DNA from 2 places in the Nocardioides aquaticus genome. Region 2 is predicted to be linked to the other one. Evidence: riboswitches for the same ligand, from Rfam matches in the RefSeq annotation. Region 2 holds a riboswitch; the other holds the start of a gene.
The links. A riboswitch is a leader RNA that binds a small molecule or an ion and turns the genes downstream of it on or off. The one in region 2 is predicted to bind cyclic di-AMP.
Positions count from the first base shown of each region.

Region 1: another riboswitch for cyclic di-AMP. It lies ahead of ENKNEFLB_RS07530 (C40 family peptidase); the one in region 2 lies ahead of ENKNEFLB_RS22560 (transglycosylase family protein).

Region 1 is NZ_CP075371.1:1,551,570-1,558,666, reverse strand. Features, by position in the region: gene ENKNEFLB_RS07560 (type II secretion system F family protein) at 1-491, shown strand, start outside; gene ENKNEFLB_RS07555 (type II secretion system F family protein) at 493-1,410, shown strand; gene ENKNEFLB_RS07550 (sensor histidine kinase) at 1,427-3,004, shown strand; gene ENKNEFLB_RS07545 (response regulator transcription factor) at 3,001-3,651, shown strand; gene ENKNEFLB_RS07540 (Flp family type IVb pilin) at 3,784-3,999, shown strand; gene ENKNEFLB_RS07535 (hypothetical protein) at 4,070-5,293, opposite strand; gene ENKNEFLB_RS07530 (C40 family peptidase) at 5,349-6,332, opposite strand; cyclic di-AMP (ydaO/yuaA leader) riboswitch at 6,415-6,561, opposite strand; gene ENKNEFLB_RS07525 (hypothetical protein) at 6,706-6,912, opposite strand; gene ENKNEFLB_RS07520 (DEDD exonuclease domain-containing protein) at 7,015-7,097, shown strand, end outside.
Region 2 is NZ_CP075371.1:2,366,447-2,373,543, forward strand. Features, by position in the region: gene ENKNEFLB_RS11430 (ABC transporter permease) at 1-717, shown strand, start outside; gene ENKNEFLB_RS11435 (SRPBCC family protein) at 797-1,300, opposite strand; gene ENKNEFLB_RS11440 (DEAD/DEAH box helicase) at 1,385-3,115, opposite strand; gene ENKNEFLB_RS22560 (transglycosylase family protein) at 3,196-3,585, opposite strand; cyclic di-AMP (ydaO/yuaA leader) riboswitch at 3,592-3,782, opposite strand; gene ENKNEFLB_RS11450 (SRPBCC family protein) at 3,902-4,879, opposite strand; gene ENKNEFLB_RS11455 (ArsR/SmtB family transcription factor) at 4,907-5,242, opposite strand; gene ENKNEFLB_RS11460 (dihydrofolate reductase family protein) at 5,430-6,074, shown strand; gene ENKNEFLB_RS11465 (YciI family protein) at 6,203-6,562, shown strand; gene ENKNEFLB_RS11470 (hypothetical protein) at 6,572-6,910, opposite strand.

The DNA of each region.
Region 1 (7,097 bases), 810 kb from region 2:
GCTCGCTCTCGGCCGGGCTGTCCCTGGCCCAGTCCATCGACACCGTGGTCCGCGACGGCGTCGAGGTGATCGCCACCGAGTTCAAGCGGGTGCTGGTCGAGACGCGGCTCGGGGTGCCGTTGGAGGACGCGCTCGACGGCGTCGCGAAGCGCTACGAGTCCAAGGACTTCGCCTGGGTCGTGATGGCGATCCGGATCCAGCGCCAGGTCGGCGGCAACCTCGCCGAGCTGCTCGACACCGTGGCTGCCACGATGCGCGAGCGGGAGTACATCCGGCGCCAGGTGTCGGCCCTCGCGGCCGAGGGCAAGCTGTCCGCCGTGGTGCTGGCCGTGCTGCCCCCGGGCTTCATGCTCTACCTGCTGATGGCCAACCGGGAGTACGTGATGGTGCTCTTCACCGACCCGCGCGGACTCGTGATCCTGATCGGCGCCGCGGTGTGGTTGTCGCTCGGGATCTTCTGGATGAGCAAGCTCGTGAAGGTGGAGGTCTGAGGTGCTGCTCCTGCTGCTGGGCTGCCTGCTCGTCGTCGGCGCCCTGGTCCTGGTCGCCGCGGCCCTCGGCGGGCCCCGTCCGCTGGTCGGGGTCGACCGGTCCGTGGCGTACCTCGAGGCGCTGAACGCCGCCCCGGAGGAGATCCGGGGTGACACGGACCCCCCGTTCGCCGAACGGGTCCTGGTGCCCCTCCGCCGCCGGGCGCTGGCCACCGGACGTCGACTGTCCGGCGCGGACTCCGCCACCCGGATCCGTCGCAAGCTGGACCTGGCCGGCAACCCCCGGGAGTGGTCGGTCGACGCGGTCGTCTCCGGCAAGGTGATGGGGGCGATCGTCCTGTTCGTCGTCGCCGTGGCCGTCACGCTCGTCCTCGGCACCTCCTGGCCGGTCACCCTGCTCGTCGTCGCAGGCGGCACGGTCGCCGGCTTCTTCGTGCCCGAGATCTTCCTCTACCAGCGCGCCTACGACCGCGCCCAGCGGATGCAGCGCGAGCTGCCCGACGCCGTCGACCTGCTCCGGATCAGCGTCGAGTCCGGCCTGGGGTTCGACGCCGCCGTCCAGCAGGTCGCCCGCAACCTCGAGGGGCCGCTGTCCGAGGAGTTCGCCCGGGTGCTGAAGGAGATGCAGCTGGGTCAGGGCCGGGCCACCGCCCTGCGTGGGCTCGGTGACCGGACCGACGTGGAGGACATCAAGGGCTTCGTCTCCGCCATGGTCCAGGCCGACTCGTTCGGCATCCCGGTCGCCCAGGTGCTCGAGGTCCAGTCCACCGAGATGCGGGTCAAGCGCCGGCAGCGCGCGGAGGAGAAGGCGCAGCAGGTGCCGGTCAAGATCACCGTGCCCCTGATCTTCTTCGTGCTGCCCACCCTGTTCGTGGCAGTAATGGGCCCGGCCGCCCTGAGCATGATGGACAATCTCTGAGGACAGGGGGTCCCTCGTGCGCTCGCGCCAGCTGTTCTTGGTCACGGCCGCCACTCGGGTGGTGGTGCTGATCGGTGTTCTCGCGCCCGTCCTGTGGCGTCGGGACAGCGACGCCGTCGTCGCCGTGGCCGCGCTGGCCGCGGTCTGGGCCGTGGCCCAGGTCGGTACGGGACGGCCGACCGTGGCCGCGCTGCCCCTCGTCGCCGGCGAGGCGATGGCCACCGGCATCGTCGCCGCGGTCGGGCTGCAGACCGAGCCGGCCGTCCTCGGCGCCCTGCTCGTCGCCCCCTTCGTCGGCGGCCTCTACCGCGGCGTGGTCGGTGTCGGCGTCGCGCTGCTGGCGGAGGTCCTCGCGCTGTCCGTGATCACCCTGGCCCTCTTCGGTCTCCCACCGTCCGAGGAGCTGCTCTTCGCCGCCGTCTGGCTACTCGGGGGGCTCGGCCTCGGGTTCATCGCCACCTTCGTGCGGACCGCGGTGCTGCAGATCCCGACCGAGCTGGCGCCCTACCTGTACGCCCAGGAGCTGATCCGCGAGCTGATCGACCTGTCCGGCGGCCTGCGCTCCGGCCTCGACGTCACGGCGCTGGGCGGGTCGATCCTGGCCGCGGTCAACGACCGGGTGCCGACCGTGGCGGTCGCGCTCTACGCGCCGCGCGGTGAGGCACTGAGCCCGCTGGTGGCCGAGGCCGCCGACCGTGACGCCCACCTCCCGGCCTGTGGCGACGCGGCCCAGGCGGCCTGGTCGCGGGGCGACGTCGTCGTCGACGACCGGGCGTTCGCCTGGCCGCTCGGCAAGTCCGCCGTGGTGGCCGGCCTGCTCCCGTCCGAGGTCGACCTGGACGCCATCGGGGTCGAGCGGTCCCTGGCGCGGCTCGAGCACGAGCTGCGCCCGGCCGCCGTCCACCTCGACACCGCCCTGCTGTTCGCGGCCTTCCGCGACAGCGCCACCGCCGACGAGCGGCAGCGCCTGGCCCGGGAGATGCACGACGGCGTCGCCCAGGACATCGCCTCACTCGGCTACCTGATCGACGCGCTCGCCGCCGGGCAGACGACGACGGACCAGCAGGAGCAGCTGCGGGTCCTGCGCGAGCGGGTCACCGCGGTGGTGGCCGAGGTCCGTCAGGCGGTCCTGACCCTGCGCAGCAGCGTCGGACGCTCCCCCAGCCTCGGCGCCGCCCTCGCCACCGTCGCCCGGCACCTCTCGGAGGCGTCCGGCGTCGCGATCCAGGTCACCGCCGACGAGCACCCGACCAGGCTGCAGCCCGAGGTCGAGGCCGAGCTCTTCCGGATCGGCCAGGAGGCGATGAACAACGCCGTGAAGCACGCCCACGCCCGCAGCGTGGAGGTGCTCTGCCAGGTGCACGCCCCCGACGCCCGGATCGTGGTCACCGACGACGGCGTTGGCATGCAGCAGCCCCGCCCCGACTCCCACGGGCTCGCCATCATGCGCGAGCGCGCCAGCCTGGTCGGTGCGGAGCTGGCCATCGAGGAGGGCGAGGACGGTGGTGTCCGCGTGGCGGTCGGCGTCGGTCGACCGGCCGACGCCTGGCCCTCACCGCGCGCCGGGCGCCCCTCCGTCACGGCGGACGCGTGAGCACCTCCACCACGGTGCTCGTCGTCGACGACCACGCCCTCGTCCGCGAAGGCCTGTCGACCGTGCTGGACCTGCAGCCCGACCTGTCGGTCGTCGGCACCGCGGCCACGGTGACGGAGGCGCAGGCCGCCCACGACCAGCACTCACCCGACGTCGTCGTCACCGACCTCCAGCTGCCCGACGGCACCGGCCTCGACATCGTCCGCAGGTTGCGCGCCCGTCGCCCCGAGGTCGGGCTGGTCGTGGTGACCATGCACGCCGGGGACGAGCAGATCCTGGCGGCCATGCAGGCCGGCGCCTCCGGATTCGTCGGCAAGGACGCCCCCTCCTCCGAGGTCGTCGCGGCCGCCCGCCGCTCCGCGGTGTCACCCGGGTCGTTCGTGTGCGCCGGACTGGTGCAGGCGGTCGTCCGCCAACGGGCCTCACGCGAGCGGGCGCTCACCGAGCGCGAGCACGCGGTGCTGCTGCTCCTCGCGGAGGGGCTCGGCTCGGCCGGGATCGGCGAACGGCTGTTCCTCGCCGAGTCCACGGCCAAGTCCGACATCACCCGGATCTACCAGAAGCTCGGCGCCGCCAACCGGGCGCAGGCCCTGGTCACCGCGATGCGGTCGGGCCTCCTGTCGTCGGTGGACCCCTCGTCCCGATGATCTGGACCTAGTCCGAAAGGACTAGATCGGTGTGTCCGATCGACTCTCAGATCGCTCCCGGGGTCCGCCGAGAACTCGTGTGCGGGGCCACTCGACCCGCCTCGGACGTCCCCCCACACGAAGGAACCCCACATGATCGACAAGCTGATCGCCCTCCTCGCCCAGACCCGCCGCACCGCCGGTGAGCGCGGCGCCTCCGCCGTCGAGTACGGCCTGCTCGTGGCCGGCATCGCCGCGCTCGTCGTGGTCGCCGTCTTCGCGATCGGTCCCGTGGTCAGCGAGGCCTTTGAGGACACTTGCGACACGATCGAAACCGAGAGTGGCGCCGCCGCCACGGCGACGTGCTGAACTGACCTCATCTCGCCGCCCGACGGCCCCCGCTCCCACGGAGCGGGGGCCGTCGGCGTATCAGGACCCCTCAGCCCGCGAGCGCGTCCAACCGGTCCCGCCACGCCTCGGTGAGGTCGGCCTCGTCCCACCCGAAGTCCGCCCGCAGCGCCCGGCTCACCGACCCACCGCCGTCGACGGCGTCGTAGAGGTCCACCAGGGCCTCCTCGCCACCGCGGTCGGCCAGCACCAGGCAGGCCACCCAGGCCGCCTCGTACGTCGCGCCGAGGTGCGTGGCGCCGGTCGCGAACTCCGCCTGCCCCGGCAGCGTCCGCGGCAGGCCGTCCTCACGGACCTGCTCGACGACCTGGGCGGCCGTCGTCGACAGCGGCAGGTCGACGTCGCGCAACGCGACGTAGTCCGCGAACCCCTCCAGCAGCCACAGCGGCAGCGCGCCGCTGCTGGGCGCGCGGGTGGCGACGTGCACGGCCTCGTGGCTCATCACGACCTGGGCGCCCTGCGCCTGCAGCTGGCCGAAGACGTCGGGGTTGAGGAAGATGTGCACCGGCGAGCCGGTGGGTGCGCCGTCGACGGCGGCAGTCACCGCGGCGATCGCGCCGTACGTGCCGGGCTCGACGCCCAGGGCGGCGTCCAGACCGGCCTCCCCGGCCGGGACCTCCACGACGAGCCGGCCGTCCCAGCCGGTCAGCACCCGCTCGACGACGGCGACCGCGCGGTCGGCCCGGGCGTCGTACGCCTCCGCGTCGGGCCCGGTGGACGAGGCGGCCTGCACCACCAACGTGGTCGGTGACGAGGCGACCTCGACCGGGCCGGTGAGCCACACCGGGCTGCGCCCGGCGCCGGGCCCGCTGCCGTCCACCGGCGCGAGGGCCACCACCCGGGTGCCGTCCTCGTCGGTGACCAGGTCGACCGAGGTCTCGGTGGAGGCGACGTCGCGGTCGTAGCCGGCGAAGCGCCAGGCGACCTCCACCTCGGCCCGCCAGCGGCCGTCGGCGTCGACCGGCGAGGTCTCCTCGACGTAGCGGAGGTCGAAGTCGACGACATCGATCGCACGGGCGTTGGCCACGACGGCGTCCAGCCGCTCCTGGGCGGCCGGGTCGGCGCCGAGGCCGGCCAGCGGCCCCGGGTCCCGGCGCTGCACCGCGCGCTCGACCTGCTCGACCGCCCGGGCGGCCGCCGCGCCGTCGGCCACGACGGGCAGCCCGGTCCCGGGCTCGGCCGAGCCGGCGACGTACCGGTCGGGGGTCAGCGCGGCCCAGGCCACGGCCCCGGCGACCAGCAGCAGGAACAGCACGAGGCCGGCCCTCCACCATCGTGGACGACCGGCCTCGCGCCGAGGCGTGGCGTGCTCAGCCAGGGCGGACCGCACCGGAGAACGGCATCGAGAAGACCGGGGCGATGGCGACGCCGGTGCCCGGGTTGGCCGCGTGCACGATCTGGCCGTTGCCGATGTACATGCCGACGTGGCTGACCGGGCTGTAGTAGAACACCAGGTCGCCGGGCTGCAGGTCGGAGGACGACACCGACGGGCCGGAGCTCATCTGGGCGCCCGAGGAGTGCGGCAGGCCGACGCCGGCGGCGCCCCAGGCCATCATCGTCAGACCGGAGCAGTCGAACGCGTCGGGGCCGGCCGCGCCGTAGACGTAGGCGTCACCGACCTGCGACATCGCGTAGCTGACCGCGGCACCGGCCCCGCCGGAGGCGGGCACGCTCGCGGCGGGCTCCTCCTCGGCCTCGGGCTCGGCCTCGGGCGTGGTGGAGCGGGAGACGGTGGCCTGCGAGCGGGCGGCCTCGGCGGCCTGCGCGGCGGCGAGCCGCTCGCGCTCCTCGGCCTCGAGGTCGGCCAGCAGCGCCTCGGCCTCGTCGACCTTGGCGTCGATCGTGTCCTTCTCGGCCTTGAGCCGCTGCTCGACGACCTCGACCTCGGAGGCGCGGTCCTCGGTGGCGCCGGCGCGCAGGTCGAGAGCCTTCAGCTCGGTGGCGTAGTCGGTGAACATGCCCTGCTGGAGCTGGTAGAACGCCGACATGGTGCTCATCTGCGAGACGAACGCCTGCGGGTCGTCGCTGACGACGACCTGGCCCATGGCCGAGAGGTTGTCGCCCTGCATCTGCTGCAGGACGGTGTCGCGGACCTGCTCGCGCACGGCCTCCAGGCGACGGTCCTGACGCTGCTGGTCGGACGAGAGGGAGTCGAGGTCGTCGGTGAGCTCGTCGAGCTCCAGCCGGGCGTCGTTGTAGCGCTCGGAGGCGATCTCGGCCTCGTGGTAGAGGGTGTCGACGCGGGACTTCACCTCGTCCAGCGTCGGCTCGGCCGCGGCGGGCGAGGACGACACCAGGCTGACGCCGGCGACGAGGGTGAGTCCGGTGAGGACGCTGGCAAAACGATGACGACCGTGCTGCAAAGCGGGCGGTCTCCCTTGTAGTCGTGACGTCTACCAGGTGAGCTGACGGATTCGGGCTCGACTGTGCCCTACCCCCGCCCGGCCGCACGCGGCCGCGCCAGGGGATTCACCCCAGGTGCTTGGTTCCCCGGCTCGCTCCCCGACGGATCGGTTCGCAACTCGACGCGGTGCCCGCCGCTGACCCTGGTGGTCGACGTCCTCGGGCACCTGAGCGGCCACCCTAACCTCGGGCCCGCGACCGACCAAACGTGCGTCCACAGGCGTGACGTTGGTCCTGAGGGGCCGATTCGAGGAGCTGCCGGGGTCAGGCCGACTCGACCTCGGGACCGTCGACGGGCTGCACCAGGCGCAGTGGCGGCACCAGCCCGCCGGCGGCCAGCAGGTCGAGCGCGCGCCGCTCCTCGTCGTCGAAGGTGAGCTCGGGCGGCGGCCCGAGGAGCACCGTCACCACGCAGTCGTGGCAGGCCAGTCCGCGGACCACGCAGGAGTCGCAGTCGATTCTCGTCGTCATGGGACAGAACGTCGCACCCGCCGCCGACAGCCCTCGCGCACCGACCCCACGGACCGCGCGTCCTCCGCACCGCTGTCGGTGCCGCGACCTAGCGTCACGACCGTGACCACCGCTCCCCCGACCCCGTCCCCGCGCTGGGAGGTCCAGCGCAGCCTCGACGAGCTCGGCACGCCCCTGCGCGACGT
Region 2 (7,097 bases):
ATCGGCTGGGCCACCGGACTCCTCCTGCTGGGGGTGCTCTACGGTTCGGTCGTCCCCACCGTGCCCGATCTCATCGCCTCCAACCCCGAGATGGCCCAGGTCGTCGGCGCGTCGGGCCGCGCGGCCGAGGACGCGCTCGTGGACGCCTTCCTCGGCTACATCTTCCTCTTCATGGCCGTCATCTCCTGCGGGTTCGTGGTCTCCTCGGTGCTGCGCCTGCGCGCCGAGGAGGAGGCCGGCCGTACGGAGACCGTCCTCGCGACCACGGTCGGCAGGACCACCTGGATGGCCGCCGTGACCGCCGTCGCGCTGATCGCCACCGCCGTGCTGACCGTGCTCATGGGTCTCGGCCTCGCCGTCGGCTACGGCATCGCCAGCGGCGAGTGGACCCAGGTCGTCGGCCAGGTCGGCGGTCAGCTGGCCTACCTCCCCGGCACCCTCGTCGTCGGCGCCCTCACCGTCGCCCTCTACGGCCTGCTCCCCGCCTGGACCGGTCTGGCCTGGGCCGCGGTCGCGCTCGTTGCCCTGCAGGTCATCCTCGGCCAGCTCCTCGGCCTCCCCGACGCGGTGCTGGCGGTGTCCCCGTTCTGGCACCTCGCCGCGGTGCCCGTCGACGACTTCGAGGTCCTTCCCTTCGTCTCCCTGGTCGTCGTCGCGGTCGGGCTCGTCGCTGCCGGCCTCTGGGGCTACCGGCGACGGGACGTGGTGAGCGGCTGAGACCCGCTGCGGGGGATCGTCGAGGGAGTCGAGCAGGCGCTGTCCGGCCCCGGCAGGTCGACCCCTCAGGGCACTCAGGTCAGGACCGGGTGCCCTGTCCTGCGCCGGTGGACGACTCGGCGATCCGCTTGATCGCGGCCAGCGTCTCGGGGATGCCGTGGAGGGCCTGCTGCGTGCGGTCGGCGATCTCGGCCTCCGCCCGGTCGCCGAACTTCTCCTCGAACATGGCGATCCCGCCGGGCAGGAACTCCCACGACTCGGTGATCGTGGTGCTTGTCGGGGCGGGGTCGAAGGTGAAGCCCCAGCGGACGTAGCTGCCGCCCACGACCCAGGCGAACTCGCGCCCGCGCTCGGCCGCGACCACCGTCGACCGGGTCTCCCACGTCCGGTCCGGGAGCTCGTTGCGGCCGGTGAACCAGGCGCCGACCTGACCCGCCTCGGCGTCGTCGTCCCACCAGCAGGACGTGCAGACCGGGCTCCACTCGCCGGTCCGGGTGATGTCGGAGACCAGGTCGTAGAGGGTCTCGGCCGACGCCTCGACGGTGAGGGACTCCTGGTGGCTGCGGATGCTCGTCTCGCTCATCAGCCCACCCTCGCAGACCACCTCACCCCGTCTGGCGTGACCGGTGACCGGGGGCCTCGACCCGGTCAGGTGTGTCGTCCTCGGTCAGGTGTCGTCCTCGGTCAGGGCCGCGGCCGGCAGCCACTCGACCCCGAGCAGCTCGGCGACGTCGGTGAGACCGGCGGTGTCACCGCCGACCGTGTCGGACGCGGCGGCGATCCGCTCCACCATCACCTTGCCGACCTGCTCCTCGACGGTGCCCTCGGCGTAGGCGATGTGCCACGGCGAGACCTGGTGGTCGCGGTGGGTGCGGCCGGTGACCTGGCGCGCGGCGATGCCGGAGAAGCGGGCCTGGTGGAAGACGCCGACCCGCGGCTCGGTGCTCGCCTGGTGACCGTCGGGGAGGGTCTCGCCGGCGTGCAGGCTGATCGAGGCGACCGTGGTGAACACGCAGACCTTCGCCTGCCCGGTCTGGAACCGGAGCCGCTCGGCCTCGGGGTCGAACCGGTCGCGGCCGTAGATCGTGGCCACCTCGATCCCGGCGTCGCGCAGCCGGTCGGCGATCGGGTCGGCGGCGGTCGCGACGAACTCGACCGAGCACGCCACCTGCCGCTCGGCCTGGACCTGCTGGGCGATCCAGTCGACGGTCGACTCGACCCGGATCAGTCCGGCCTTCTGCCGGAAGCGCAGCAGCGCGGCCCGCCCCTTCGAGACGCTGCGACCGCGTCGCGCGAGGTCCATCTCGCGGCAGAACTCGCCCCACTCGGCCTCGTACGCGCGCCGCTCGGTCGGCGTGAGCGCGACCGGCATGCCGGAGATCGGCACGGGTCCCCACGGCGCGGCGCGGTGCAGCATCGCCGGGGGCCGCTCGTCGGCGAGCCAGCCGCGGACGAGCTTGAGGTCCGCGGCGCGCCGCGCCGGGTCGGTGGTCCAGGTCGCGCCGGAGCGCCCCTGCTGCTCCACGCCGACGCCGTGGCGATCGAGCGCGCTGGCGAACGTCGCCCCGGGGTGCGCGGCCGAGGTCCACTCCTTCATCGGCTCGTCGAGCACCTGCGCGTAGGCCGGAGCGAGGTACGGCAGCTCCAGCGGCGTGTGTCCGGGCGTCGCGGTGGTCGCGATGACGAACGGCGCCGTGTCGTGGGGCTTCCCGTGCCCCGAGATCCTCGCCCAGTGCTTCCACCGCTTCGTCGTGGTCCGCCGCAGCGCGTGGGCCTCGTCGGCGATGATCACGTCCCACGGGTGGTCGGTGACCTTCTCGAGGCGGTCCCAGGTGATCACGACCCACTCGAGGCCGCCGTCGCCCAGGGCTGCGATGGTGCGGCACCAGTGGCCGATCGTGATCGCGGCGGGCCGGTCGGCGACGACCAGCACCCGCCGCGCGCCGCGGAGGTCGCCCACCGCCGTCGCCCCGAGGACCGCGGAGATCGTCTTGCCGACGCCGGGCTCGTCGGCCAGCAGGAACTGTCGTCCGCCCGCCTCGGCGCGCGCCGCGATCGCGTCGGCGGCCTCGAACTGGATCCGCCGGGGCTCGAGCGCGTCGGTCGGTGCGGGGGACGGCGTGGGGCTCTCCGGGTTCAGCGTGTTCTCGACGAACCGACCCAGCGTGTACGGACCGGGAGCGTACGGCGCGAGATGCGCAGGAAGGTCACGCCCGACGTACAGGTGCGACCTGACCGCCGGGTGCCAGGCGGCACCGTCGACCTGGGTCCCGTAAGGGACGTCGAGCACCCACAGCCGCTCGCCCGGCCCGGCGGTCGGCAACGGTCGCGGACGCTTGCCGCTGCGGCGGGACGACGTGCCGCGTCGACGCGCGGGGGAGGGGCGTCGGCTGGGCACCTCCCGACGCTATCGGGGCCGCACCCTCGTCGGAGGGCGGCTCGCAGGCCGCCCACCGACCAGCAGGTCGGGCCCGGCGGTCAGGAGCAGCGGGGCCAGGTGTTCGGCCAGGCCGACGCACCGCCCTGCGGCTTCCGGTCCCCCCACCCGCGGAAGGCGACGCGCTTGGCGATCTTGATCTGCTCTGCCCGGGTGGCCTTGTGGGGGTAGGCGTTCTTCGAGTAGTTGGGGCCGCCGTAGTAGCGCCAGGTCGACAACGAGAACTGGAGGCCCCCGTAGTGCCCGTTCCCCGTGTTCACCTGCCACCGGTGGGTGGACTCGTAGTGGGCGAGGCACTCCCACCGGTTCGGGCCGGTGTGGGCGTCGGCGGCCGGCGCGGCCACGGTGAGCAGCGAGGCGGCGAGCGCGGCGGAGCCCAGGGCCGAGACGAGCAGGCGTGAGGCGGTGGAGGCAGCGTGGATCGCAGGCATGTGGCCAGTTCCTTCCCGCGCCTGCGAGGTGAGCTGTCGGGCTGGAGCAGAAAGGTGCCCCGCCACCGCAGTGGCTTCGCCCCGAGTGGCCGCCGTCCCGTCGGGACGGGTGTCGGCGGCCGCGTGGAACCTGGGTCCCCCGCTCCTGCCCGTGGTGAGTATCAGCGGCGGCGGGCAGGATTCGGCGTGACCGTGCTGGTGTCGAGTTGTCGCCCCGCCCGGTGGCGGCAGCCCGGGCATCGTACGTGTGACCGCGGCCGAGCGCCAGGGCTGCGGGCGCCCCGCCGTCCTGCCGGTGCCGGCCGAGCGCCTCGCGTCAGCCGATGACGTCGCGCTCGAGCCGGGCGTAGCTGGTCTCCATGCCGTCGACCATCCCGGTGGCCAGGATGGCGTCCCGGGTCGCAGCGTCGGGGAAGGTGACGACCACCGCCAGCAGGGTGCCCTCGGGGACCGGGGTGAGCGTGAGCTCGTTGAGGGTGCCGTCGCCCGGCATCCCGATCATCTGCTCGGTGGTCACGGCTCGGTACGGTCGGACGGACTCCAGGAGCTCGCCCTCGAAGCCGAAGCGCTCCCCGGCGGTGCCGGCGGCCGGCTCCCACTCGTAGCGGTACTTCTCGCCGACCGTGGTGGCGACGTCGCAGACCGGCATCGTCCACCCGTCCGGCCCGAGGAGCCACCGTCGCATCAGTGCGGCGTCGTGGTGTGCCTGCCACACCGTCTCGATCGGCCCGTGGATGACTCGAGTGATGCGTGCCTGCGTCTCGGACAGGATCTGGCACACCGTGCCGTCCCCGGCGGCGAACGCCGTCAGGTCTGCGAGAACCGTGTCCATCTGGCCCATCGCCGCCCGCAGCCCCTCCTCCATGCCCATCTCGACGAGCTGCTCGAGCTCCTCGAGCGTGGCGAAGTAGGTCGTCGTGGTGACCCGCGACCCCGTTCCGCGCTCCTCGAAGAGGAAGTGCATCCGCATGGAGGGCATCTGGGGGTTCGGCTCGCCGTCAGGCGAGGCGAAGCCGTCGCGGACCTCGAAGCTCGTGAGCGGATCGACCGAGATCCATTCCCAGTAGCCGCCGTGGGTCTGCCCGTCCGGACCGGTCATCCGGTACGTCGAGCGTCCGCCGGGGGCGGCGTCGTGACGGGTGAACGTGGAGGGGTAGTCGGGCGGGCCCCAGAAGCGCTCCAGCTGACGCGGGTCGACGTAGACCTGCCAGAGGCGCTGCAGGTCGGCTGCGAAGTCGGCGACCACGGTCATGGTCAGGGACGCAGGGTCTCGGTTCACCGAGGTGATGGGCATGGCTGTCTCCAGGTCGGGTAGGTCGGTTCAGTCCTCGGCGAGCAGGGAGTCGAGTCGGTCGATCCGAGAGCGCCAGATCTCCTCGTAGCGGTTCAGCAGGGCCTGCGCCTTCTGCACCACCTCGGGGTCTCCGCGGATGATGCGTTCGCGGCCACGTTGTTGCTTGGTCACGAGACGGGCTCCTTCCAGCACGGCAACGTGCTTCTGGACGGCCGCGAAGGACATGTCGTACGCGGCCGCCAGCTGGGACACCGATGCTCCCCCCGCCATCGTGCGACGCAGGATGTCGCGGCGCGTGGCGTCGGCGAGGGCCCGGAAGATGCGGTCCACCTCGGTGTGGGTGAGCTCGAGTCGTACAACCATTTGGTTGTAGATTAGGTCGGACGCCGGCGACCGTCAAGGCCCCCGGCCGGGGGTGCGGTTGACGGCTGTCCGCTCGTGGCGCCACCGTGAGGCCATGGTCGGCCGCGCTGCGGCTGGTCACCTCGCCGGCCGAACGGCAAGCCGACCGGCTTCCGTCCGAGCCCGCCCGCAAGAGAGGTCACGTGACATGACCCGCGTCCGTATCGACCTCTTCAGCTCTCTCGACGGCTACACCTCGGCCGGCGGCAGTCCCGAGAACCCGATGGGGGAGGACTGGGGTCTCCTGACCACCGCCTACGTCGCGACCCGCACCGTCAAGGAGCGCGTCTTCGGCGACACCAGCGGCACGGGCACCACCGGTGTCGACGACGCCTACGCCGCGGCGTCCTTCGAGGGCATCGGCGCCGAGATCATGGGTGCCGCCATGTTCGGTCTGCACTCGTTCCCGGACGACCCCGGTTGGAAGGGCTGGTGGGGTGACGAGCCACCGTTCGGCTTCCCGGTCTACGTCCTCACCAGCACCGCACCACGGCCCGAGGTCGAGATGCGGGGAGGGACGTCGTTCCGGTTCCGCGACGCCTCTCTCGACTGCGTGCTCGCCGAGGCGAGCGAGGCCGCTGGCGCGCTCGACGTGCGCGTCGGGGGCGGCATCGGCACCGCCCGATCGTTCCTGCGTGCCGGCCTCGTCGACGACCTCCACGTCGCCGTCGCGCCCGTCCTGCTCGACCGCGGTCACCGCGTGTGGGAGGACCTGCGCGGGCTGGAGCGCACCCACCGCATGACGTCCGAGGTCGCCGAGAGCGGCACGATCCACGTCACCTTCTCGCGCTAGGACCGCGCCCGTAGCGACGGACGCCGCCTCCGGGGCGCCTCCCCACACCTCGCTCGCGCGGCATGCTGTCGTCATGGTGGAGGCGGACGCCGGGTCCGCCACGACGACAGGGAGGGAGCGCAGCAGGCATGGCCGAGTACCTCATCTTCTTCAACCAGCAGTGGGTCGGCGACCACGACGAGGAGTGGTTCCGCAGTCGCGGACCCACCTCGCGCGCGGTCATCGAGGACATGAGGGCCGAGGGTGTGCTGGTGTTCGCCGGCGGGCTCGTGGAGGAGCTCGACCAGGCCTTCAGTGCCGACGCCACCAGCGGCACGCTGACCCTCACCAGCGGGCCGTTCTCCGAGTCCGAGGAGTGGCTGGGCGGGTTCACGATCATCGACGTGGAGACCGAGGACCAGGCCCGCTACTGGGGTGGCCGCGTGGCGGAGGGATGCGGCTGGCCGCAGGAGGTCCGCCCGGTCAAGGGCGGCTCGATGCGCGGTTGACGCCGGGGGTCAGCTCGCGCGTCCCAGGCTGTGGGCCGTGGCCCGCGTCGATGCCTGCCGACGGTCGCGGTCTCGGAGGAGCTGCTCGGTGTACACCAGGCCGACGAGGACTGCGCCGAGGCCCGTGCCCGCTCCCATGGCGGACGACAGGGAGCTGTCCCACGCGGCGACGACGAGGAACGCGGTGACGACCGTGAACGCCGAGGCGAAGTGCGTCAGGCGGTCCACCACGTCTCTGCGGTGCAGCAGCTGCCAGGCAACGCCAGAAGCCCCGCACAGCGCCACGACAGCGAAGAGGTCCGAGCCGGTGAACCTCCCGCCGTGCCCCAGCTCGCCTGCCCAGAACACGGAGATCAGCGGTAGGACGAAAGCGGCACCGTGTCGGCGACGCGCGGCGGTTCGACGGGGCACCCGCGACATGATGCCTCACGTGGCCCGCCCCGTCCGGTCGACAGGGCGACCGACGCCATCGCAGGATCCACCATCCGACAGCTGGTCCTGGAAAGCGATTGGCAGTCACCACCTGTGCGATCTA